One region of the Paenibacillus sp. J31R30 genome, then DNA from elsewhere that is predicted to be linked to it. Evidence: riboswitches for the same ligand, from Rfam matches in the RefSeq annotation. Region 1 holds a riboswitch; each other region holds the start of a gene.
The links. A riboswitch is a leader RNA that binds a small molecule or an ion and turns the genes downstream of it on or off. The one in region 1 is predicted to bind cyclic di-AMP.

Region 1 (5,719 bases):
TATATGCTGCGGACGGAAACGACGGGGGATGAGCTGCTCCGTATATCGAAAGGGCTAACGAGCGAGATGATTGCAGCTGTCGCCAAAATCATGACGAATCTGGATCTCATTCAGGCGGCATCGCGTATTGAGGTGAAGACAACGAACAATACAGAGATCGGACATAAGGGGACACTCAACAGCCGAGCGCAGCCGAACCATCCTACCGATTCACTAGAAGGTATGAAAGCTTCGCTTTATGAGGCGCTGAGTTACGGCGTAGGGGATGCGGTTATCGGCATTAACCCGGTAACAGATCACCCGCAGACGACCAAAGCGTTGCTGGAAGCTGCGAAGGAAGTCATGGAGACTTGGCGCATCCCCACGCAGAACTGTGTCTTGGCCCACGTGACGACACAGATGGAGGCGATCAAGCAGGGGGCAAGGGCTGATCTTATTTTTCAGAGCTTGGCCGGCACGGAGAAAGGCAATCGCGCATTTGGCATTCACAAAGAGCTTCTGGATGAAGCGAATGCCTTGATCTACAGCGAGGGCAGTGCGACGGGGCCGAATCGGTGGTATTTTGAAACGGGGCAGGGCTCAGAGCTGTCTTCTGAAGCTCATCATGGCATTGACCAAGTGACGTTGGAAGCAAGATGCTACGGATTAGCGAGGATCTATAAGCCTTTTCTGGTTAACACGGTGGTTGGCTTCATCGGACCAGAGTATTTATATAACAGCAAACAAGTCATACGTGCAGGTTTAGAGGATCATTTTATGGGCAAAATGCATGGTCTCCCTATGGGCGTTGATGTATGCTACACCAATCATATGAATGCCGATCAAAATGATATGGATTCCCTATCCGTCATGCTGGCCAGCGCACATGTGAACTTCCTCATTGGTGTGCCCATGGCGGATGACTGCATGCTTAATTATCAATCGCTGGGCTATCATGATATTGCCACTTTACGAGAGCTTTTCGGGCGCACGCCATCACCTGCCTTTCGAGATTGGATGCAGGACATGGGCTTATGGTCCAACGGTACGCTTAGTTCATTAGCCGGTGATCCTAGGTTGTTTTGGCGAGGAGGTGCTTAGGAGGATGGATGAGATTACGGCAATGAAGGCACTGACGCCAGCACGGATTGGTGTCTCCCGATCAGGCACTCGGCCCTTAACGAGCGAGTTACTAACCTTTGGTTGGGATCATGCAAGCAGTGTAGATGCCGTGCAAAGTGAGGTGAGTCCTACTTTTCTTACAGAAATGGGATGGCTTATCACCGATTCCTGTGCGGATTCAAAGGATATATATTTAAAGCGTCCCCAGCTGGGCAGGGTGTTGAAGGACGAAAGCAAGCAGGAGATCATAGCGAGATGTCAGCATTCCCCGCAGGTGCAAATCGTAGTATCTGATGGATTAAGTGCAAATAGTGTAGAAGCAAACATGCGAGATCTGTATCCTGCGTTGCTGGATTCCTTACGATTGCGTGGTTTAACGGCGGGAACAACGATATATGTAAATCGAGGACGGGTAGGCTGTATGGATGCCATAGGTGATTTGCTGAAACCAGAATGTCTAGTGCTGCTTATCGGCGAAAGGCCAGGTCTTGTAACAGCGGAATCATTAAGCGCCTACATGTGTTACCAACCAAGAACAGGAAGAACGGATTCGGATCGAATGGTCATTTCGAACATCCATCGCGGCGGAACACCTCCCATGGAAGCGGGAGCTTATATTGGAGGTCATCTTGAGCAGATCCTGACACAACGAACAAGTGGTATCGATTTTAAATAAATGAAGCCCGCCTGCTGAAGCTCTAATTAGATGCTTCAACAGGCGGGCCTATTTGTATAAAGCTCATTGGGGTATAAGTCTTAGTAGAAAGTAGCAAGAATGATGACCAACAGTACATAAAGAACAAGAATTAAGCCTGCAGAACTTCCGTATCCTGGCGTGCCACAACTGCCTACAGCTGACATAGTATCCCCTCCGGTTATCAATGATATGGGTTAAACACTATATAGCATATGACCGGGGGATATCCGTTGATTGGACGAATGCCCGCTATCCGTAGGAACATTCACCCACGAAAAAAGCTGCGCTTGAGAGAATTCTCAAGGCAGCTTTCGTCTACTATTAATTGGGGATATGATACACTTTAATTTTCTGAATGCCGAAGCTTTTTAAGGATTTTCTCGAACCTGGAACAAAGATATCCATTCTCTTTCCTTTAATGGCGCCGCCGGTATCGGTGGCATACACGTACATACCGCCTTGAGGAAGCCCACTAAAAGAATAACCTTCAATATAAAGTTTCGTACCTAGTGGAATTACGGATGGATCAACAGCAACTGTGCCGATCGCAAGCGGGTTGCCCATGTAATCAAAGGCCCCGTATCCGCCATTTTCAGAAGGATCTGCTGAATAAGCTGTGGACTCGAAAATGTCATAGTCAGGTGCATGATGTCCGCCATCTTTGTTTAAAATGGCGATATTGCTGCTAGCATCCCACTGTACAGGGACCCCTGCAGCTGTGGAAAGAAATCGTAGCGGCACATAAACGCGCCCATTTTGAAACTGGGAAGCTCCATCTAAGACGACTGGTGCATCATCAATGCTGGCTTCTTTTTCCCCGGATACCAAGGTAATCGTATGTTTGTTGTTATTTAATGTTACCTTAATTTGATTTCCATCTTTTTGCCAGTTCACGGTATAACCAAGCTTCTCGGTTACGAACCGAAGTGGAACTTGGGTCGTGTGGTTGCCATCCAAAAATGGCTGTGCATCTGGGAAATGAATCAGGTCATCATTGACTTGCACTTTCACTTCCATTTCAGCTGCTTGAGCCGAAAATGGGGAAAGAAAGCCTCCTGCCAATACCGACAGTGTAACGGCAAGGCTAGTTAACCCTTTGGTAAACTTATTCAATTGGTAATCCTCCTTCATGAGCCTTCGAGGTTAGTTGACGGGTTCGGGAAGAAGGTTCTCCCTAGTCTGCTCCAAGCCGAAGCAAATATTCACCCCAAGTATTTCGTCCCCCGTACTAGTGCCTAATTTACGCACCAGACTCGGCTTCAAATATTTTATCATTGCAGACAGGCTCAAACAACGACCAAAATATGGTCGAGATCAAAATACTGGACTTAGGTCTAGGTTCAAAAACAGTCGATAGTCGGTTTTAGACTGCCAGAAATTGAGCTACGATAGGAGTATGATGAAGGATGAGGGGCGATTGACATGAACAATAAGAATCGGGAAATTGATCCTACTAATATATTTGATCGAATTGGCAAAATGGCAGAAACCGTCTGGCAGGAGACCATCGGGAAAACGAATCCAGGTGCCTTTGAGGACAGCACCATAATCAAGCTGGAGGAGCGCTATGACGAGGCGCTCCAGGCAACGATTGGGCTGCGCAGCCATATCGCGCGAGCGGAAGAGATGGCGAAGCTGCGCGGCGAGCAAGCCGAGCTGGCGATGCGCGCAGGCGAAGAGGATCTCGCGCGGCTCGCACTGCAAGAGAAGCTGCGCGAGGAAGCCGCTGGCGAGCACTATCGCGCGCAGTACGCGAGCAGCCAGGACTTGTGCCTGGCGCTCGCAGAGGAACTGCGCGAGCAGCGTGCCCGGCACGCAGCCGAGGCTGGGCAGCCGCGCAGCGGGCTGCACAGCAAAGAGGCTCGCGACACATGGCGCGAGCTGGAGGTCACCGGCCGCGAGCTCGGCCGGGAGGCGCTGCAGGGGCTCCGCGTGGCGGGCCGCCTGTCGAAGGAAACGCTGAAGGAAGCCGGAGGCAACCTTCAGCATGAGCTGCGCGCGCTGCGCAGCAAGCTGCAGCACGAGTGGCAGCAAGAGCAGCGCTCGCGAGATCAGCACAATCAGCACGACCCGCGCAGCAAAAAATAGCCATGATCGTGACCTCCATGAATTGCAAAGCCTTGTCCGATAAGGATTTGCATCTTGGAGGTCGTCCATTCTTATGGTATGCTAGGAATCGTATGAACGAAAGACATGGAGCAGCAGCCAGAGGAGGTGCATCGATGGGAGAAGAAACGAAAAATAACCGCAGCCGGAATACAGCGCTTGTGCTGATTGGAGCCGGTGTTTTTTTGCTTCTGGATCATACCGTAGGCTTTTTTCCCATTATGGCCATAATCCTTATATTGCTGGGCATTCATCGTGTTCGTTCACGCAAAGAACGCAAGGGTTATGTGCTGATGGGGATCGGTGCCGTCATTTTATTTGGTGATCATGTTACAATTGCCATTTCGGTTGTGTTGATTTCATTAGGTTTATTTTTCATTCGATCCAAGCAGGTTCATAAGGATGAGACATATACACAAAAGCAAAAGATTGTAGACAGCATACGCCTCGGCCGAGAGCCTTGGATTCTACGGAATACCTCGACATGGTACTTGGTGGGAGAAACGTACATTGATCTCTCGCTGGCGATTCTAGAACAAAAGGAAACAACAGTCATCCTACAGGGCGTTGTAGGAGATATTGATATAAAGATACCCGATGATATTGGCGTTTCCGTTACAGCTTCCGTGATGTTTGGTCAGCTTCATGTAGCCGAGCAACGTGAGGCAGGTGTGATGAATAAAGTGGTATGGCAATCAGAGAATTACCAACATTGCGACCATCGGGTGAAACTCGTGCTCTCTTTCATCGTAGGAGATATCAAGGTTAAAGTATTGTAACGGCTGGAGGGGGTACATCACCAAGTGGACGGCTACAAGAGACGTTTAACGAATATGATATGGCGCAGCATGGGGGAATCGATCCTCTTTAGCTTCGCTGTTTTCGGCGCTATGCTATATTTCTTGAATTCAAGACATTTGATCGAGCCCTTTGCCAGCTGGCAGCAGGGTGTCAAATTCTCGTTCATGGCTTTATCGATTCTAGGTGTGATTGGGGCGGTGTTCGGTTACTGGAACAGCTCGAAGGTGACTCGCAGACTTGAGCCGATGATGGAGACAATGATTTTATTAGAAAAAGGAACATTTGCCCGAGAAGGCTTCCAAAACGGAGACGATGATGAGATCGGGCGTTTAGGTGAACAACTCAGTCGAATTATGAAGCGATGGGAAGAGCAGGTAACCTCTCTCCAACGATTGTCGAATAGTAACGCTGAGCTTACTGAGAAAGCTAAGCTTACTGCAGTCATTGAAGAGCGTCAGCGTTTGGCACGCGAGCTGCATGATGCGGTAAGCCAGCAATTGTTCGCGATCTCGATGACAGCAACAGCCGTAGGACGTACGCTGGATAAGGATTTCGAGAAAGCGAAGCGGCAAATTCATCTGATTGAAGAAATGGCGTCTGTCGCACAATCCGAAATGAGAGCCTTATTGCTGCATTTGAGGCCGATTCATTTGGAAGGCAAACGATTGTCCGAGGGCCTTGTGGAGCTCTTGAAAGAGCTGGCAGCCAAGGTTCCGATGGCGATCACTTGGGATATGGATGAGGAAATCCGCTTGAACAAGGGGATTGAAGATCATTTATTCCGCATCGTGCAAGAAGCGCTTTCGAATGCACTGCGACACTCTAAGGCGAATAAGCTGGAAGTGAAGCTGCTTCATCGTTCGGATGGCATTCGTTTGGTGATCCGCGATGACGGTGTTGGATTTGAGCTGGATGCGAAGAAACTGACTTCCTATGGCATCGTGTCGATGAAGGAACGCGTGAACGAGATCGGCGGCTCTGTCGATATCATCACAGCACCTGATCGAGGGACAC
Region 2 (5,719 bases), on a different contig from region 1:
TCTATTTTAGCCTATCCCGTGTATTTGTTTGTGGTTGCGCTATTTATTCTCATTTGTGTCGGTATGTATAAGATATTTACAGGTCAAATTTCTCCTGATTTGCATGCTCCCTTAGGGACATCGGTTACGGGGATTTCCTTATTCATCTTGTTAAGAGCCTTCTCATCGGGCAGCTCGGCTTTAACGGGGGTTGAGGCCATATCCAATGCCATTCCCAACTTTAAGGAGCCTGCCCCGCGAAATGCTTCCAAAACATTGATCGCCATGGGTTTGCTATTGGCTATTCTATTCGCGGGCATTATTTACTTAGCGTACTACTATGGCATTTCGCCAATGGAAAAGGAAACAGTTGTTTCCCAAATCGCAACGGTCACGTTTGGTCGCAACATCATGTATTATGTCGTTCAAGGTACAACCGCGATGATTCTAGTTCTCGCGGCGAATACAGGATATTCCGCGTTTCCCTTGTTAGCGGTTAATCTGGCCAAGGACAAATTTATAGCCAGAATGTTTACGATGCGTGGAGACCGTTTGGGGTATTCGAACGGGATTATTTTTCTGGCAGTTTCCTCAATGCTGCTCATCATCGTATTTAAAGGGCAAACGGAGCAGCTAATCCCTCTCTACGCCGTGGGTGTATTCATTCCATTTACGCTGTCACAAACCGGCATGTTGATGAAATGGATACGGGAGAAGCCAGGAGGTTGGCTGCTTAAATTAACCGTAAATTTGGTCGGTGCGCTCATGTGCTTCATTGTCATGATGATTTTCTTTATCACCAAGTTTGGACAAGTGTGGAGTGTGCTTATCTTCCTGCCACTGATTGTTTTCATTTTTCATCAAATCAAAAAGCATTACGATGCCGTCGGCGAACAATTACGATTATCATCTTGTGAACCAGCAATCCCGATTGAAGGAAATGTCATGATCGTGCCTGTTGCGGGCTTTACTCATGTGGTCGAGAATTCGCTTAACTATGCCAAATCGCTGTCCCCAGATCAGATTATCGCGGTATATGTGGCTTTTGAGCGGGATGTTGAAAAGCAGTTTGAGCAGAAGTGGAATAAATGGCAGCCAGATGTACGGTTAGTCACCCTGCACTCCCATTATCGGAGCATTGTGCATCCCTTAACGAAATTTATTGATACGGTTGAACATAAAGCGGCGGAATCGAATTTCCGGGTAACGGTGATCATCCCTCAGTTTATCCCGAAGCGAAATTGGCACAACATTCTCCACAATCAATCGAGTTTGTTGATCAGGGCATTCCTGCTGTATAAGCGAAATCTGATCGTGACGACGGTGCCATATCATTTAAAAAAATAGGGAGGAATCGGTAGCAGACGTATAAAAACAGGATATATACGTTTTACAAAATAAGCCAGTAGGCGTAATATACTAGTGAGAATATCTGAGCTTGTACCTGATAAAGGGCTGCAAGGAATTCTACTATAAAGTTATGGCGGTGGAACGATTTAGTGCTATCTTCTCTGAAAAGATTTTTAATTGGTCGACCGTTAAAGTCAACGGAATTAGGGGAACAGAAACTTAATAAAACGAAGGCATTAGCCATTCTCTCCTCAGATGCCTTGTCCTCTGTTGCCTATGGCCCCGAGCAAATATTAATCGTCTTAATGACAGTTGGTGCTGCTGCGATTTGGTATTCGATACCGATTGCAATTGGTGTTTTAATTCTACTCTTGGCACTCATCTTGTCCTATAGACAAATTATATTTTCGTATCCTCATGGCGGTGGAGCGTATGTCGTGTCCAAGGAAAATCTGGGTAAGTATCCTGGACTCATTGCTGGAGGCTCCTTATTAGTCGATTATATCCTAACAGTGGCAGTAAGTGTGTCTGCAGGCACGGATGCGATTACCTCTGCATTCCCAAGCTTACATTCGTATAATGTCATCATCGCAGTCGCCTTTGTACTTTTTATAACGACCTTGAATTTAAGAGGCGTAACGGAATCTGCTTCTATTTTAGCGTATCCGGTTTATTTATTTGTTGTGGCATTATTCATTTTAATTGGCGTTGGCATTTACAATATCTTAACAGGCCAGGTTTCTCCGAATGTACATACATCCTTAGGTACACCCGTTGCCGGGATTAGTTTATTTCTACTTTTAAAAGCATTTGCCTCAGGGAGTTCTGCTTTAACAGGTGTTGAAGCGATCTCGAATGCGATTCCGAATTTCAAAGAATCTGCTCCTCATAATGCCGCTAAAACATTAGCCGCGATGGGCACATTATTGGCGCTGTTATTTGCTGGAATCGTATATTTGGCCTTTGAATATGGCATAGTTCCTGCTGCTGATGTAACTGTTGTTTCGCAAATTGCGGAACAGACCTTTGGACGAAACTTTATGTATTTCTTCATTCAAGGAACAACCGCATTGATCTTAATCCTTGCTGCTAACACAGGATACTCGGCATTCCCGCTGCTCGCAGTTAATCTTGCGAAAGATAAATTCATTCCTAGAATGTTTACCATTCGCGGTGACCGATTAGGCTATTCCAACGGGATCATCATTCTTGGGGTATTATCCATTGTGCTGATTATTGCTTTTAAAGGAAAGACAGAGCATCTTATCCCACTTTATGCCGTCGGCGTATTTATCCCATTTACCCTTTCTCAGACGGGGATGGTGGTCAAATGGGTGCGAGAAAAACCCGAAGGATGGATGTCCAAGCTCATCATTAATACAACTGGGGCTGTGATCAGCCTGATCGTTTCGATGATGTTCTTTTTAACCAAGTTCTCGCAGGTCTGGCCAGTTCTAGTTTTCTTGCCTATGATTATCTATCTCTTTCATCGCATTAAACAGCATTATGAGGCCGTTGGTGACCAATTAAGACTTACAAACCGTAAGCCTGCTATCCCCATTGAGGGGAATGTCATTATTGTTCCTGTTGCCGGTATCACGCATGTGGTTGAGAACTCATTAAACTATGCCAAATCGCTTTCACCTCACCAGATTATTGCCGTGTACGTCCCCTTTGAACGAGAAGATGAAGCTTTGTTTGAAGAAAAATGGGAGAACTGGCAGCCTGATGTGAGACTAGTGACACTGCATTCGCCTTATCGAAGTATCATAAACCCATTAACGAAATTTATTGACACGGTTCAGCGTAAAGCCGGTGAATCCAACTATCAGGTTACCGTTATTATCCCCCAATTTATTCCTAAAAAAGGCTGGCACAATATCCTGCATAACCAATCAAGCTTACTCATTCGTGCACATCTGCTGTATCGGAGAAATGTGATTGTAACAACAGTGCCGTACCACTTAACGAAATAAAAAATGGGTAGCCCTTACTTCACAGTGGGGCTACCTTTTCTCATTAAGATTTCCATCTGATGCTCTTCACTCACCCGTTTCATGAACCCATGAAACTCTTCCTCTGTTTCACATACGGCAGTATGTTCCAGCCAAACAAAGAATCTCTTCTTAAGAATGGCTGAAGCATGAAGAGGGTATGTCAGCCGAGATTTTATGATATACAACCCAGGTGAAACTTCATTCCACGGTGAGTTGAAAATCGTACGGATAGATAATCGAGTCCGATTCTCCCAATCCTGCTTTTTTTGCTTGTTTCTTATCGACTGATACATTCTCATAATCATGTGATGATCGGATATTTCAGTCCATGATGAAAATCCTGACAGGATAGCATCTTGTGTGATCTCGGACTTTTCTTTAGAAAACCAATAACCAACAATAATAGGGAAATGATTTTCTTCTTCTAGCCATAAGACACCGAACCACTCGTAATTTAAATCAATCGGATTCAACAAATGAGATGCAATACCTAAATAATAGTGGGGAAAGGAAGTCATGACATTACTCCTTCTTGACTTAGTCTCAAAGTCGGTAGTGAATGAATATGCCATAATTGTATGTTTGAAACGTATAAAAAGGGGGTAAAGAATGGATAGCAAACGTATAAAAATAGAATAAAAACGCAAATCCGTTGGTTTTCTAAACGTCGCTGGGCTAATGGTCGACTACTGCAAAATGGTAAAAACGGGAGTAAGCCGAAGCATTTCTATCGAAAATGCATGTGATTTATAATTGGACGCGCTTTCATAAACAGTGAAGGTCACAGATTGCAAAATAATTGTCTCCAGCGTATTTTACATTCTAGAGCAATCGGCGTAACATTCGTTTCAGCAACAACATAAAGATGCAAAACGCTGAGTTCCCGCAAGGGAAACGGGGGAACCAACCGAAGCCGATCGGAAGTAGAATCGGTTTCTCGGGGTGAATCTAAAGCAAGCGCAGCTTGCCAAAGTAGGGCACTTCCAAGCCCGAATCCGACAGCTAACCTCGTAAGCGAATTGGGAGAGAACAACCTTCTTTTCGTGGTGTCCACAGCGCGTAATTTCACGCTGCTTCGAGCCCGAGAGTAGAGATTCTCTGCTCTTTGGCTTCTTTGTGTTGTTCACAAAATGAGGAGAGTGACTCTATTATGTATCCCGAACCCCTGACTCTAGTAAGAGAATCAGACGAACGTACCAAACTTACGAAGGAATGCAAGATTACCCGTATTGAATGTTTTCAATTTGATTGTGAACTATCGGATAAGCTGCTGCCTGGACATGGCACGGACTGTCATTGCGGTTTATTGACGATTTCAACGAATCTTGGAACATGCGGATTAGGGCAATATGAAATTCCATGCGGCAACTTAAAGGGAGATTTCGTACGATGGGCTGTGGTCTTTCAAAAGCTCAAAGGTCTTACCCTGAAGGATGGTTTGGATTATGTTCATCAGAGACAAGAGGCATGGGGAGAAGTGCGAACACATTTAATTGTATCTGCATTAACGAATTTATCTGAAAAGCTAGAGAACTCATCAACTGCAACAGTACAAGAACTACCTTGCCTATCTGATCGCACTTATTTATTTGAGCATTCTGGGGCTTATATCACTTTCTAAATACTCGATATCATTGTAAAGAGCACCTCTACCCACTTATGGATTCTAGTGGATGGAGGTGCTCTTTGTCTTAACTAGGATTGGCCGGAATGAGGATTTCTGGCAATGGATGCCCTGCGATCCATGAAGATACTGTTTTAGAAAAGAGAGCTGGTTTCTCCAAGGGCCAGTTATGCTTAGCTCTTCTTACAAAGTAACTCTTGGAGCTTGGGTAGGAAGCGCATAGGTGAAGCAGAGATTGCTGGATAGAAGCCCCTTCTTTCTCGCCTGCCATCGCGAGCATTGGCGGAAGCTTTTGATGAGAAGCAATGTCGGGTAACTGAAATTCAAGATTTTCTCTGGTAATTCTTCCTGATGTGCGCCAATCCTGCATAATGAAATCTTTCCGAACCTCTTCAAAATGCTTCATCGGGATACCCCATTGATTCATTTTAGCGCGAATGAGCCAGTCCTGATGTTTAATTGGCAAAATGAATTTATGCATAAAAGAGATCCATTGCAGCGAAATAGATGGCTTGGTACAAACGCCGCTGACCAGAACGCTAGTCACCAACTCAGGTGCTATAGCACTCAATTGAAGTGCCACTTGTCCTCCAACATCTAACCCAATAACATGCGCACGATTCCCACGAGCCTTTTTCTGAATGAGTTCAGCCATGTGCTCAGCCGCATTCGGAATGGAGAAAATACCTCTGTGTATGCTTCCTCTGTGTTCAGGGAGGTCAGGTATGAGGCAATGGAATTTAGTTAAATGATCGACGTGAGGTCGCCA
Region 3 (5,719 bases), on a different contig from region 1:
CTGGATCCTGGGCTAACCTATAGCGCAGTTAAAGATGGAACGACGGATGCGAATGACGCCTTTTCCACAGACGGCCGTATTGAAGCCTTCGACCTCAAGGTAATCAAAGACGATAAGCAGTATTTTCCTCCCTACTACGCAGTGCCCATAGTCCGTATGGACACCCTCAAGTCACATCCCGAATTGGAGGAAGTGCTTAATCTGCTAGCAGGCAAAATCGATGATCGTGCGATGTCTGTGTTGAATGGCAAAGTGGATCTGGAAGGACAACAAGCACGTGTCGTTGCCGAGCAGTGGTTGAAGGATAAGGGGCTAATCAAGTAATACAGTAAACGGAAAACTCACTAAACATTAGCAAAGAAATGGAATCCTTTAGCGAGTATTTAAGTGAAAAGCGATTTCTTATAGAGGGAGTTTAATTCAATACTTACTACCATCTATCCTCGGATTGTGTTACTATAAGTCAACAAAACTGCATTTTTTTGGGAGAGTGCGAAATGGCAAAATTTAATGAAAAACTATATTTAGTTGATATGTATAATGACCCCTATTTCCCAAATTCTTTAGTAGACAAAGTCAAAGTACAATTGGTAGAAGTCGTTGAATATTTAGAAACGGGGAACCGTAGTATTAACGAAATCCAATTGAAATTTGATGATATGACAGATGCAATAAATGAGTTGCAAGCGGATTTTTATGAGGACGACAGCGAGATTGAGACGGCTGCAAGGGATTCTATAGGACAAACCGTTGAAGAAATTTTGAAACATTTTAATATTCGGTTAGACGCAGAAGAAGCCATTCGAAACAGAGATTGGTAAGCACAAACTATTCTTTTTTTATCTACTCAAACAAAAACGGGTACCCCTCTTTTATGGGAGTATCCGTTTTTGTATTACTGGGAAAATTCAGCTTTGTTTATTTAAACCATCCTTTGTTTCTAAACGACATAAACATGCCAATACCAATTCCGAACATGACCGCTAACGCGATAAAGTAACCCCATTGCCACTTCAACTCGGGCATGTAATCAAAGTTCATTCCGTAGATTCCGGCTATGAAAGTTAAAGGCATGAAGATCGTCGTGATGACTGTTAAAGTTTTCATGATCGTGTTCATTCTATTGGAATTAAGAGAAATGTAGCTGTCTCGTAAATCAGCTGTCATCTCTCTGTTAGAATCGATCATTTCAGATAGTTTCAACAAATGATCATACACGTCTGTATAGTAGTGTGACAGTTTATGAATACCCTGAATTCGTTCTGAATTTAGTATTCGATACAGAAGATCTCTCATTGGCACGACAGTTCTTCGCAGCTTTAAGAGCCTTGACCGTATTTCAAATATGTCTTCCATGAGTGCTTGGGTAGATTCAGAGCCAACGTTATTTTCGATTTCGTTTAATTGATCTTCGATTTGATAGACACTCGGAAAATACTGATCTACTAACTCGTCCATAACCACATAGCAAGCATACAGAGGACCTTTATCAACGCCTTTTTTCTGCAGGGCTATTCGACACCAGGCATCTTCGATCTCCTTTGAATATTTGGAATGAAAGGTAACGATGAAATTCTCTCCTAAAAATAAGTCCACTTCTTCAGCCGCAAGATTTTGTTGATTGATGGCATGCATTACGAAAAAGTGTACATCTTCATAGTGATCTAATTTAGGTCGTTGCAGATAATGAAAACAATCTTCAATTGCAAGTGGATGAAAGTTGAAATGTTCTTCTAATAAATTGGATTCTTCTTCACTTGGCTGGTTAAAATCAACCCAATACCATTTTATATTTGAACTCGAAAGCTGAGTTAGTTGAACATCTTTTAAAACTTCCAAATCGTTTGTTATAGCTAATGCACGAATCATTTTAATTGCACTCCTTAATGAAGTTGAACAATGATCTTCATGTTATTCTATCCAAGAAATCTTATCAGAACAACCATACATGTCATTCATGATTTTAAACGAAAAGTGGGTAGCCCTTACTTCGCAGTAGGGCTACCTTTTTCATTAAGATTTCCATCTGATGTTCTTCATACTCACGCTGCATAAATACATGAAAAGGGTATGTGTCCCGCGATTTGATGATACAAGCCTGGAGATGTGATAATTATAACTTTGAATCGTATAAAAATGGGCTAAATAATAGTTGCAGACTTATAAAAATTGAATAAAAAAGTAAATCATTATAATTTCTCAAAGTCGTTTGGTCATGACCTAATTACTGCGAAATGGCCAAAACGGAAGTATGCCGAAGCATTTCTATTGAAAATGCATGCGATTTCTAATTGGACGCGCTTTCATAAACACTAAATGTCACAAATTGCGAAATAAGTGTCTCAAGCGCATTTTACATTCAGTAGCAATCGGCGTAACATTCGTTTCAGCAACAATACATAGATGCAAAACGCTGAGTTCCCGCAAGGGAATCGGGGGAACCAACCGGAGCCGATCGGATATAGAATCGGTTTCTCGGGGTGAATCTAAAGCAAGCGCAGCTTGCCAAAGTAGGGCACTTCCAAGCCCGAATCCGACAGCTAACCTCGTAAGCGAATTGGGAGAGAACCACTTTCTTTTCGAGCTTTCCATAGCGCACATATGCGTTTTCTTTGAAGCCCGAGAGTAGAGATTCTCTGCTCTTTGGCTTTTTTTGTTGTTCCCAATTTGAGGAGAGTGAATCTATGATGTACCCCGAACCCCTGACGCTAGTAAGTGAATCAGATGAATGTACACAAACATGTAAATTTACCCGTATTGAATGTTTTCGATTTGATTGTGAATTATCCGATAAGCTGCAGCCAGGACATGGTAATGATTGTCATTGCGGATTATTGACGATTTCAACGAATCTTGGTACATGTGGTTTAGGGCAATTCGTGATTCCGCAATTATTTATTTGAGCATTCTGGGGCGTATATCTCTTTCTAGGGTGGTTTTTCATGAATCAAAGATGGAAGCAATCATTTCATTCCAAAGTGTTTATTAGAGCCCTGTTGGATAGCGTACTGAAATTAAATCCAAGATTAATGATAAGAAATCCAGTGCTTTTCGTGTTGGAAACGGCGACCTTTGTCATTGGTTTATTGCTGCTCTTTCCGCATTATTTTCATACCGAGACACAGATGACTTATAACCTCACTGTATTTTTCATTCTATTGTTTACGATATTATTTGCGAACTTGGCAGAAGCGTTAGCTGAAGGAAGAGGTAAGGCACACGCGGACAGCTTGATCAAAACCAGAAAGGAATTAAAGGCGAAGCTGTTATCGAAAGATGGCAGCATAAAGGTCGTTGCCGGAAATGAATTACGCAAAGGTGACCGTATATTGGTAGAAATGGGGGATTTGATTCCCGGCGATGGCAAAATAGTGGAAGGCATTGCAGCCATTGATGAGTCCTCCGTTAATGGAGAATCGGCTTTCGTCATTAAAGAGGCGAACAGTGATAACAACTCCGTCATTGGCGGAACCCTCGTAACCAGCGATTGGATTCAGGTTGAGATTACCGTTAACCCTGGGTATTCCTTTTTGGATCGGATGGTTCAAATGGTGGAAGGGGCAAGACGGCAGAAATCACCGAACGAAATCGCGCTGACGACCCTCCTTACAGTCTTAACCCTCATCTTTTTAATTGTCGTCGTAACGTTGTATCCATTGGCCAAATTTGCTGGCGTTCAATTGGAGGTGTCAACGTTAATTGTGCTGCTCGTGTGCTTAATACCCACGACGATTGGGGGACTTTTATCAGCCATAGGCATTTCAGGGATTGACCGCGTTACGAGAATTAACATTTTGGCGAAATCAGGGAAGGCTGTTGAGGCAGCTGGGGATATACATACAGTCATATTGGATAAAACAGGCACGATCACGTTCGGTAACCGAATGGCATCAGCATTCTATCCTGCAACGGGTGTATCCCAAGAGGAACTCATGGAAGCAGCCGTTCTCACTTCGTTGTTTGATGACACCCAGGAAGGGCGGTCCATCGTAGAACTCGCTAAGCAGAATCACATGACAAGTAATCTCAGAGCTTATCAAGGCGAAGTCATTACGTTTACAGCAGAAGAGCGGATGAGTGGGTTAAACCTGAATGGCTGCTTTTATCGAAAAGGGGCAGTTAGCGCCATCGGCAGTTATATCTCAGTGCGAGGCGGATCTATTCCTGAGGAGATGATGGAGAAAAGCGATTTTATTGCCAGAGAAGGGGGGACTCCCCTTGCTGTGAGCAAGGATAATCAGATTCTTGGGCTTATTTACTTGAAAGATACGATTAAGCCGGGAATACGAGAACGATTGGAATCTCTGCATCAAATGGGGATTAGAACCATTATGTGTACTGGAGATAACCCACTAACTGCCGCGACGATCGCGAATGAAGTTGGCGTGGATGCTTATTATGCAGAGAGTAAACCAGAGGATAAATTGCGGATTGTTCGTGCAGAGCAAAGCGAAGGTAAGCTCGTTGCTATGACGGGGGATGGGGTTAACGATGCTCCTGCATTAGCTCAGGCGGATGTGGGCATTGCCATGAGCAGCGGAACTTCAGTTGCTAAAGAAGCGGCCAATATGGTTGATTTTGATTCGGATCCCACGAAAATTCTGGATGTGATTTCAATTGGTAAGCAGCTGCTCATCACACGTGGGGCTGTTACAACGTTTAGCATTGCTAATGATTTCTCCAAATACTTTGCCATAATACCTGCGATGTTTGCGAGTAATCTACCAGAGCTACAGGTTTTTAATATTATGCAGTTACACTCTCCAACATCTGCCGTGCTTTCAGCATTGATTTTTAACGCGGTTATCATTCCGCTCTTGATACCTGTCGCATTAAAAGGAGTTACCTATAAGCCTATGAGCGCAAATCAATTGTTAAGCCGAAACTTAACGATATTCGGGTTAGGTGGTATTATTTTTCCGTTCATTGGGATTAAGGTCATTGATTGTTTGCTGCATATATTCACGGAACATCTATAGAACTGGGGTACATAGTATGGATAAGCTGCTAGACATTAGAAAAAAAACGGAAGGAAGAAAGATTTCATTTCGTATTGTTTCCATGTATGTAATACTCGCTTGTATGCTACAGTTAGCCTTCTTGCTTGGTGTTTCCTATCTGATAGTTAGCACGGTGATGATCTTGTCCGCTTGGATGCTCTATAAGATGATTCAACGAAATATAGAGAAAGTGAATCAGATGGAGGCGTCACAGTTAATGCGAGAGGAAGAGAAGATACGCTCAACCTTGGAAAGCATGCAAGATGGCTATTATGAAATAGATATGAACGGAAATTTTACTTATGGCAATCAGTCTTTGGTAGAGCTTCTCGGTAAAATAGATGAGAATGACTTGAAAGGCTGTCAGATTGCCGATTTCATGGGAACAGAGGACGCGAAAAAGCTGAAACAGACCTATCAATGGGCAGCGCATTCGGGCATAGCTGTCAATTGTGTCGAATGGGAGGTTATTCGGGAGGATGGCACACGCAAGCGTGTGGAGGGTTCTATCATGCTTATCCAAGATGAGAAGGGAGTAGATCCCGCGGGTTTCCGAGGTATCATTCGGGACATTACCGTCCGCAAAGACTCAGAGAGAATGCTGGAGGAGAGCAGATTTCGCTATAAATCTTTAGTGGATCATAATCCTGATCTGGTATGTTCATTTGATTTGGGAGGGCTTGTTACAGCGATAAATCCAGCAACAGAGCAAATTACTG
Region 4 (5,719 bases), on a different contig from region 1:
TCGACCATGAGTGTAACGTTCCATACGACCATTATGAAAGCACACAATAAGAATGCTACTGGGATTTCTATTCCCGAAGAGGTCATGACCACGTTAGCGGGAGGCAAAAAGCCAAGCGTTTCCGTGACCATGAACGGTTACACATATCGCACAACAATCGCGGTGATGGGGGGAGAATATCTGATTCCGCTCAGTGAAGCCCACAGACAAGCCTCTGGCTTGAAGGCCGATGACCCCGTCGAGGTCACATTGGCGCTGGATCTCGCCCCTCGGACGGTAGAGGTCCCAGCCGATCTTCAAGCCGCTTTGTCTGAAGCAGAAGGTGCCGCTCAGCGATTTGAAGCACTGGCTTTTTCCAAGCGCAAAGAATTCGTCCGACAGGTCGAGGACGCGAAAACGCAAGAGACACGCCTCCGCCGGATTGCCAATGTTGTTACGCAGATGAGCGAGGTGTAAGAGCCTAACACTACTTAGTGCCCCGACGTGAATTTCAGCCCGAGTACACCGACCAAAATCAATACCATAAACAAGATACGAATTAAGCTGATCGGTTCATTGAGGAAAAGTGTGCCAATGATAATCGCGCCGACAGCACCGATTCCGGTCCATGCGGCATAAGCCGTTCCGATGGGCAAGGTTTTCGTGGCTGAAGCTAAGAAATAAAAGCTAACGATCATCCCGAGAATCGTGATAATCGTGGGAACGAGCCGTGTAAATCCGTTGGAAAATTTCAATGAGATGGCCCACACCACCTCGAAAACACCTGCAATGACCAGGTATAACCATGCCATTATGAACACTCCTTCATGTAAGTATTATGTCGTCAGTGCCACAAAAAAAACAAAGAAAAGCCCGGGAATATCGCACTGCTGCGATAGACTCCCGGGCTTTTCTCCCTCCGTGACCACAGCGTATCCGCTGTGTGTTTTCCCTTGGACCAGCCGGCGAACATGCGCCGCGGAACCCTAGAAAACGACATGCCGTTATTATAGGATGGCTCACATGCTATGTCAAGTTACACTTTTTGGCTATTTGCTCATTAAGCCTAATCCTCCAACGCAATCCCGTTCAACGCGACATGCGCGCGGAACATATCCATGCCGTCCGGCTGTTCCTGCTCAGGTACCCATGTAGCGGGATCCCAAATCTTCGACAGCTTGAGCGCGCGGCTGCAATGCACGAAGCATTCTTGCACCTCGACGCCGACAGCGGCGATCGGTGACTTCCCGTTTAGCTGCATGGTCGACAGCAGCTCCTCGTCCTTCGTCAACCAAGCGCGGCCATTGACGCGGAGCACCATCTCGACGCCTGGGATGATGAACAGGAGACCGACTTCCGGGTTGGTCAGCAGATTTTGCATCGAGTCTAGTCGGCGATTGCCAAGTCTTTCTGGGAAGACGAGGCGGCGTTCATCCACAACCCGTACGAATCCTGCGGCATCCCCGCGGGGAGACACATCGCTCGAGCCGTTAGCATTCGACGTAGAGAAGAAGAATAATGGCGATTTTGCAATGAACGCACGTGCGTGCTCGTCGATTTGATTAATAACCTTATGTTGAACCGCAGGATGAGGCTCCCCAATAACGGCTCTAATCTCATCGATGGATCGTATAATACCGGGAAATGGGGGTGATGTACTATTTTGTGAAGTGTCCATACTAGCCAATCCTTCCTCAAAGCCCATGGGCTATTACTTATCTTTGTTTTACTCATCTTGTGGCCGATACACACGTTCAAATGAATGAAGCCCTGCAAGCCGCTCTTACGAGCAAAGCTTGCAGGGCTTCATTCTGTGCCGAGAACATTACTTGGATTCAGCAGTTAGTTGATTGTAGATATCATCCCACAGAACACGTCTGGCGGATACATATCGCTTCGCATAATAGGATTCGCTCAACTTATTCTTCACAACACCTTGATTCGTAGCGGAGTGAACGAATTCACCGTCTCCGAGGTACATACCTACATGAGAGATACCGCTGCCATCCGTGTTGAAAAATACAAGATCGCCCTTACGAAGATCTTTTTTGTCAACCCAGTAGCCTTCGCCGTTTTGTGATTTGGAGCTGTGTGGAAGATCGATGCCGAATTCGCCGAATAAGTAGGACGTGAAACCAGAGCAATCGAATCCTTTGGTTGTCGTTCCTGCCCATCTGTAAGGCGTTCCTACAAGCTCGTCTACCGCTTTATCCATATCGGATGCCGCGAAAACGCTTCCTACACTAACACTCAAAAACAAAACAAGACTAAAAACAAGACCAACAAATTTCTTCAACTGCTTGTCTCCTTCCGGTGCCTACGAGGTTAGCTGGAGGGTTCGGTTGAAGGTTCCCTATGATCCCTGTCTTGCAAGATCAATTCACCCGGAGTGGTTCCCCCGTTTCCCCATAAACTGAGGAATTCGGCATGAAATATTTGGTTTTTTGATGCTAGTCCTTGTAATTCGTCATAAAGAATGAAATTCCTCTTTTAAGTTTAAAAATTAGGCTAAAAATAAGTGGAATAGTTCGGAAAAAAGACAAAAAAAAGCCCCTTTCTCAAGGAGAAGGGGGAGAATGTTTGCCTATTCGCTGTTTTGCTGGATATTAATTGGATATTTTGGCTGAAAGTAGCTGATATTGGGAAGAAATGCCCCAGATTTGGATGAAAATGTGAAAAAGTGGGTACAGCTGATAAATGATTAGCGCTACCAGACCTGCCCACAAGTAGGTGGCTGTGACCGTGACACCTGCCAATAGTCCTGCGAAAAGTAAGAGGGTAATGGCAAGTCCGACAATCGGCAGCGAATATCGAAAGAAAGAGATGACTGTCGATGTGATCCCTAACTTGGCTGCGATCGCGAATTGGACATACATAAACAGAAGCTGCAGGAGAAATCCGTAGACCAGTAAACTGAGAATCCAGGGCAGAAGCTTGAGAACAACCTGCTCATAGGAGCTGCTATGCCCTAGAATATACGTAGCTTTCGGGAAAATCCAGATCAGTGGAAGCAGGGTAAATGCGATCCGGATCAGATACACAAGCAGGAAAGGGAGCATGAGCTCCTTCATCCCGCGAAAGAAACGGTAGCCAGCATTCTGGTGAGCGTGCGTGAGCGAATAGTAAACACCGCCATTTAAGAGGGGCGTTAGCAGCATGCGGGCGCATAAGAGAGCAGCGAGCCACCAGAGATAAGAATAGCTAAGATCAGTTTTGAGTAATTGAAACTGGCCTTCTGCTAGAAAGATTTGCAAAGCCTGCTTGGGCTGCTCAGCACCAGGGAATCGATGCATGAGGGGGACGAGTATTCCCTGCACTAGCTTATACAAGAGAATACCCCAACCCATTTGATACAGGAACAAAATAATGGTGGCAAAAGGCTGCGCCATAGCTGCCCTGAAGCCGGATTTGATATAGGTGGCCAACGAGGGTCCCTCCTTAAAGTTTTCGTTAGAAAACTGGCTTCGTAAGCATACGCTGAGTTTGTCATAAGACGTAAGCCATGTCCTTACCAGGCGACTGAGCCGAATATGGCTTGCAGGAGTTGAATAATGCCGAGATTCCACCGGATTTGCCACTTTGTATTTAATTGTGTTTGATAAAAGTTGTTGATGTGCTTATTTTCGAGTATGAGCGTGTATTTGGGATCAATGCGCACCCAGTCGACAGGGGACGTATGCGATAATTTGAACTCGATGCTGCCTTCCTTGCCATCCCATGTTTTATCAAGCGTTGTGCCATCTGCAAAATGGAACTGAATCGGCACCTCCGGCGAGTTGCCGCCATGTTTAACAATGCGAACTGTACTTTCGTAAGTCTCGGATCCCTTAGTGCCCTGAGGCCGAACGTTGACACTCGCGACGGAATAATCCATCATCATATCGCCGTACACATACTGATTGAAGAAGTCATCCCATTTCGTTTTGCTGACATCCTCCACAACCTGTTGGAAGTCCTTCGTCGAGGGATGCTTGAATTGCCATCTTTGGAAATAGGTTTTCATAATTTTATCCATGACTTTGGTTCCGACCTGCTGCTCAATCGCCTTTAGTACGAGCTTGCCGCGTGTGTACACATTTTCCGCATACTGATCATGTCCTGTGTAGGCCCAAGCTTCTTTCTGCAGCCCGTTAGGTGAAGTGATGTAGCTGGATTCTACAGGTAAATTAGGGGCATCCCCATATTCAGCTTCCATGACTTTATCTTCCGCATAAGAGGTAAAGCCTTCATCGAGCCAGGCTTCCTCGAATTCATTGCTGGCGACGAGTCCGTAGAAGAATTGGTGGCCTATCTCATGGACAACGACACGCTCCAGTTCTAAGTCGGGATCTTTGTCGCTGGCACCCCAAGCGGTGACCAAGGTCGGATATTCCATGCCGCCGGCGCCATTCCCGCCTGGTGGCGGTACAACGATGGAAAGCGTAGAGTACGGATACGTTCCGTACCACTGGCTATAGCGCGATAGCGCTTTTTTGGCAGCGTACATATAACGATCCTTTAAATCTTGATGATTGGGATCGAGATAAAGCTTGATTTTGACCCCGGGAACTTGTGGGGCTGAGAAGGGCTCTTCCACATAGACGAAATGAGGAGAAGCCGACCAAGCGAAATCATGCACATCTTCGGCATAAAACTGATACGTTTTCGTACCCTTGTCCGTCACAGCAGGCTTCACCTGAAAGCCTGTGGCAGCCACAATGTAATTCGCGGGCACTTGAATTTTCACATCATACATCCCGAAATCGGCATAGAACTCGGAGTTACCATGGTATTGATGAAGATCCCAGCCAGGCTCCGTCCGTCCTCTTGTGCCTTTGCGTTCATAAGCGGCTACCTTCGGAAACCATTGCCCTGCCATGACAAAATCGTCCACATACCCCATTCTGGCAAAAGCTGCTGGCAGCTTAACTAGGAATTCGGTATTGATGGTTACTCGTTCTCCCGAGCCTACGGGCTTAGACAGCGGGATTTTGAGCAGCGTATGGTCGTCCTTATTGCCGTCATCCGGCTGCACGAAAGACATCCGTTTGGTGAGATCATCGCCAGAATCGGATTTCACGGATAACAGCTGCATGCTGCCGCCGCTATCGGCCTTTGCTTCATCCTCCCGCAGCTTTCCGCCGGATTCACGCATAAACGTTGTTTTCTTTGAAGCAAAAGCATTCGGATAAAGATGCAGATAAATTTCTTGTACAGGAACTGATCCTGGATTTTCCCACGTGAGCGTTTGTTGCCCTTGGAGCTGCTGGGTCTCTGGTGTGTAGGCAACGTTCATGTGATACTCGGCAATCCGATAACTAAGTGGTGTTGAGGTTTCTACGGGTTTGCCATTATCTGCAGGCTGCATGTCCGGTGTCTTAACAATAGGTACCTCTTTAGAGACGACAGGAACAGTCCCTCTTGATGTGGAGGGGAGCAAGGTGTTCGTTAGTAACACTGCGCCGGCAGCAAGGAGCATGACAGCAAACCACTGTACCTTGCGGCTATTGAATAGAGCATTCATATCCATGGATTCACCCCGCCTAAACAAGCATCTACAGCATGTATATGTAGACAACCTAGGGAATATTTCTGCGAGGTGAAAGAAATGTGTGAAATACGTATCGAAGAGCCTTCGCCCCTTGTTCTAGCGGGTGACTTTCGCTACAATGAAAGCAAGTCGTCATTTTAACTTCATGTAGAGTGGAAGGTGCCATAATGGAAGCGGATAAGAAGAAGCTGGCCTTAAATATAGTAAGTT

Region 2: linked by a shared signal. The riboswitch ahead of AC58QO_RS28620 (hypothetical protein) and the one ahead of AC58QO_RS23180 (stalk domain-containing protein) in region 1 are both predicted to bind cyclic di-AMP.
Region 3: linked by a shared signal. The riboswitch ahead of AC58QO_RS13045 (hypothetical protein) and the one ahead of AC58QO_RS23180 (stalk domain-containing protein) in region 1 are both predicted to bind cyclic di-AMP.
Region 4: linked by a shared signal. The riboswitch ahead of AC58QO_RS18880 (C40 family peptidase) and the one ahead of AC58QO_RS23180 (stalk domain-containing protein) in region 1 are both predicted to bind cyclic di-AMP.

What each region holds. Positions count from the first base shown of each region.
Region 1 covers NZ_JCAUAV010000008.1:19,979-25,697, forward strand. Annotated here, with positions in the region: gene AC58QO_RS23165 (ethanolamine ammonia-lyase subunit EutB) at 1-1,080, shown strand, start outside; gene eutC (ethanolamine ammonia-lyase subunit EutC) at 1,085-1,777, shown strand; gene AC58QO_RS23175 (YjcZ family sporulation protein) at 1,858-1,962, opposite strand; gene AC58QO_RS23180 (stalk domain-containing protein) at 2,120-2,911, opposite strand; cyclic di-AMP (ydaO/yuaA leader) riboswitch at 2,916-3,067, opposite strand; gene AC58QO_RS23185 (PspA/IM30 family protein) at 3,221-3,886, shown strand; gene liaF (cell wall-active antibiotics response protein LiaF) at 4,021-4,683, shown strand; gene AC58QO_RS23195 (sensor histidine kinase) at 4,708-5,719, shown strand, end outside.
Region 2 covers NZ_JCAUAV010000014.1:13,000-18,718, reverse strand. Annotated here, with positions in the region: gene AC58QO_RS28635 (APC family permease) at 1-1,326, shown strand, start outside; gene AC58QO_RS28630 (APC family permease) at 1,479-3,305, shown strand; gene AC58QO_RS28625 (hypothetical protein) at 3,320-3,844, opposite strand; cyclic di-AMP (ydaO/yuaA leader) riboswitch at 4,190-4,359, shown strand; gene AC58QO_RS28620 (hypothetical protein) at 4,477-4,947, shown strand; gene AC58QO_RS28615 (alpha/beta fold hydrolase) at 5,018-5,719, opposite strand, start outside.
Region 3 covers NZ_JCAUAV010000003.1:300,313-306,031, forward strand. Annotated here, with positions in the region: gene AC58QO_RS13030 (glycine betaine ABC transporter substrate-binding protein) at 1-324, shown strand, start outside; gene AC58QO_RS13035 (DUF5713 family protein) at 498-821, shown strand; gene corA (magnesium/cobalt transporter CorA) at 919-1,869, opposite strand; cyclic di-AMP (ydaO/yuaA leader) riboswitch at 2,402-2,571, shown strand; gene AC58QO_RS13045 (hypothetical protein) at 2,685-2,903, shown strand; gene kdpB (potassium-transporting ATPase subunit KdpB) at 2,943-4,979, shown strand; gene AC58QO_RS13055 (sensor domain-containing protein) at 4,996-5,719, shown strand, end outside.
Region 4 covers NZ_JCAUAV010000005.1:24,140-29,858, reverse strand. Annotated here, with positions in the region: gene AC58QO_RS18895 (YdeI/OmpD-associated family protein) at 7-456, shown strand; gene sugE (quaternary ammonium compound efflux SMR transporter SugE) at 471-791, opposite strand; guanidine-I (ykkC/yxkD leader) riboswitch at 878-980, opposite strand; gene AC58QO_RS18885 (MSMEG_1061 family FMN-dependent PPOX-type flavoprotein) at 1,046-1,657, opposite strand; gene AC58QO_RS18880 (C40 family peptidase) at 1,805-2,275, opposite strand; cyclic di-AMP (ydaO/yuaA leader) riboswitch at 2,279-2,417, opposite strand; gene AC58QO_RS18875 (hypothetical protein) at 2,586-3,404, opposite strand; gene AC58QO_RS18870 (M1 family metallopeptidase) at 3,488-5,488, opposite strand; gene AC58QO_RS18865 (YwhD family protein) at 5,677-5,719, shown strand, end outside.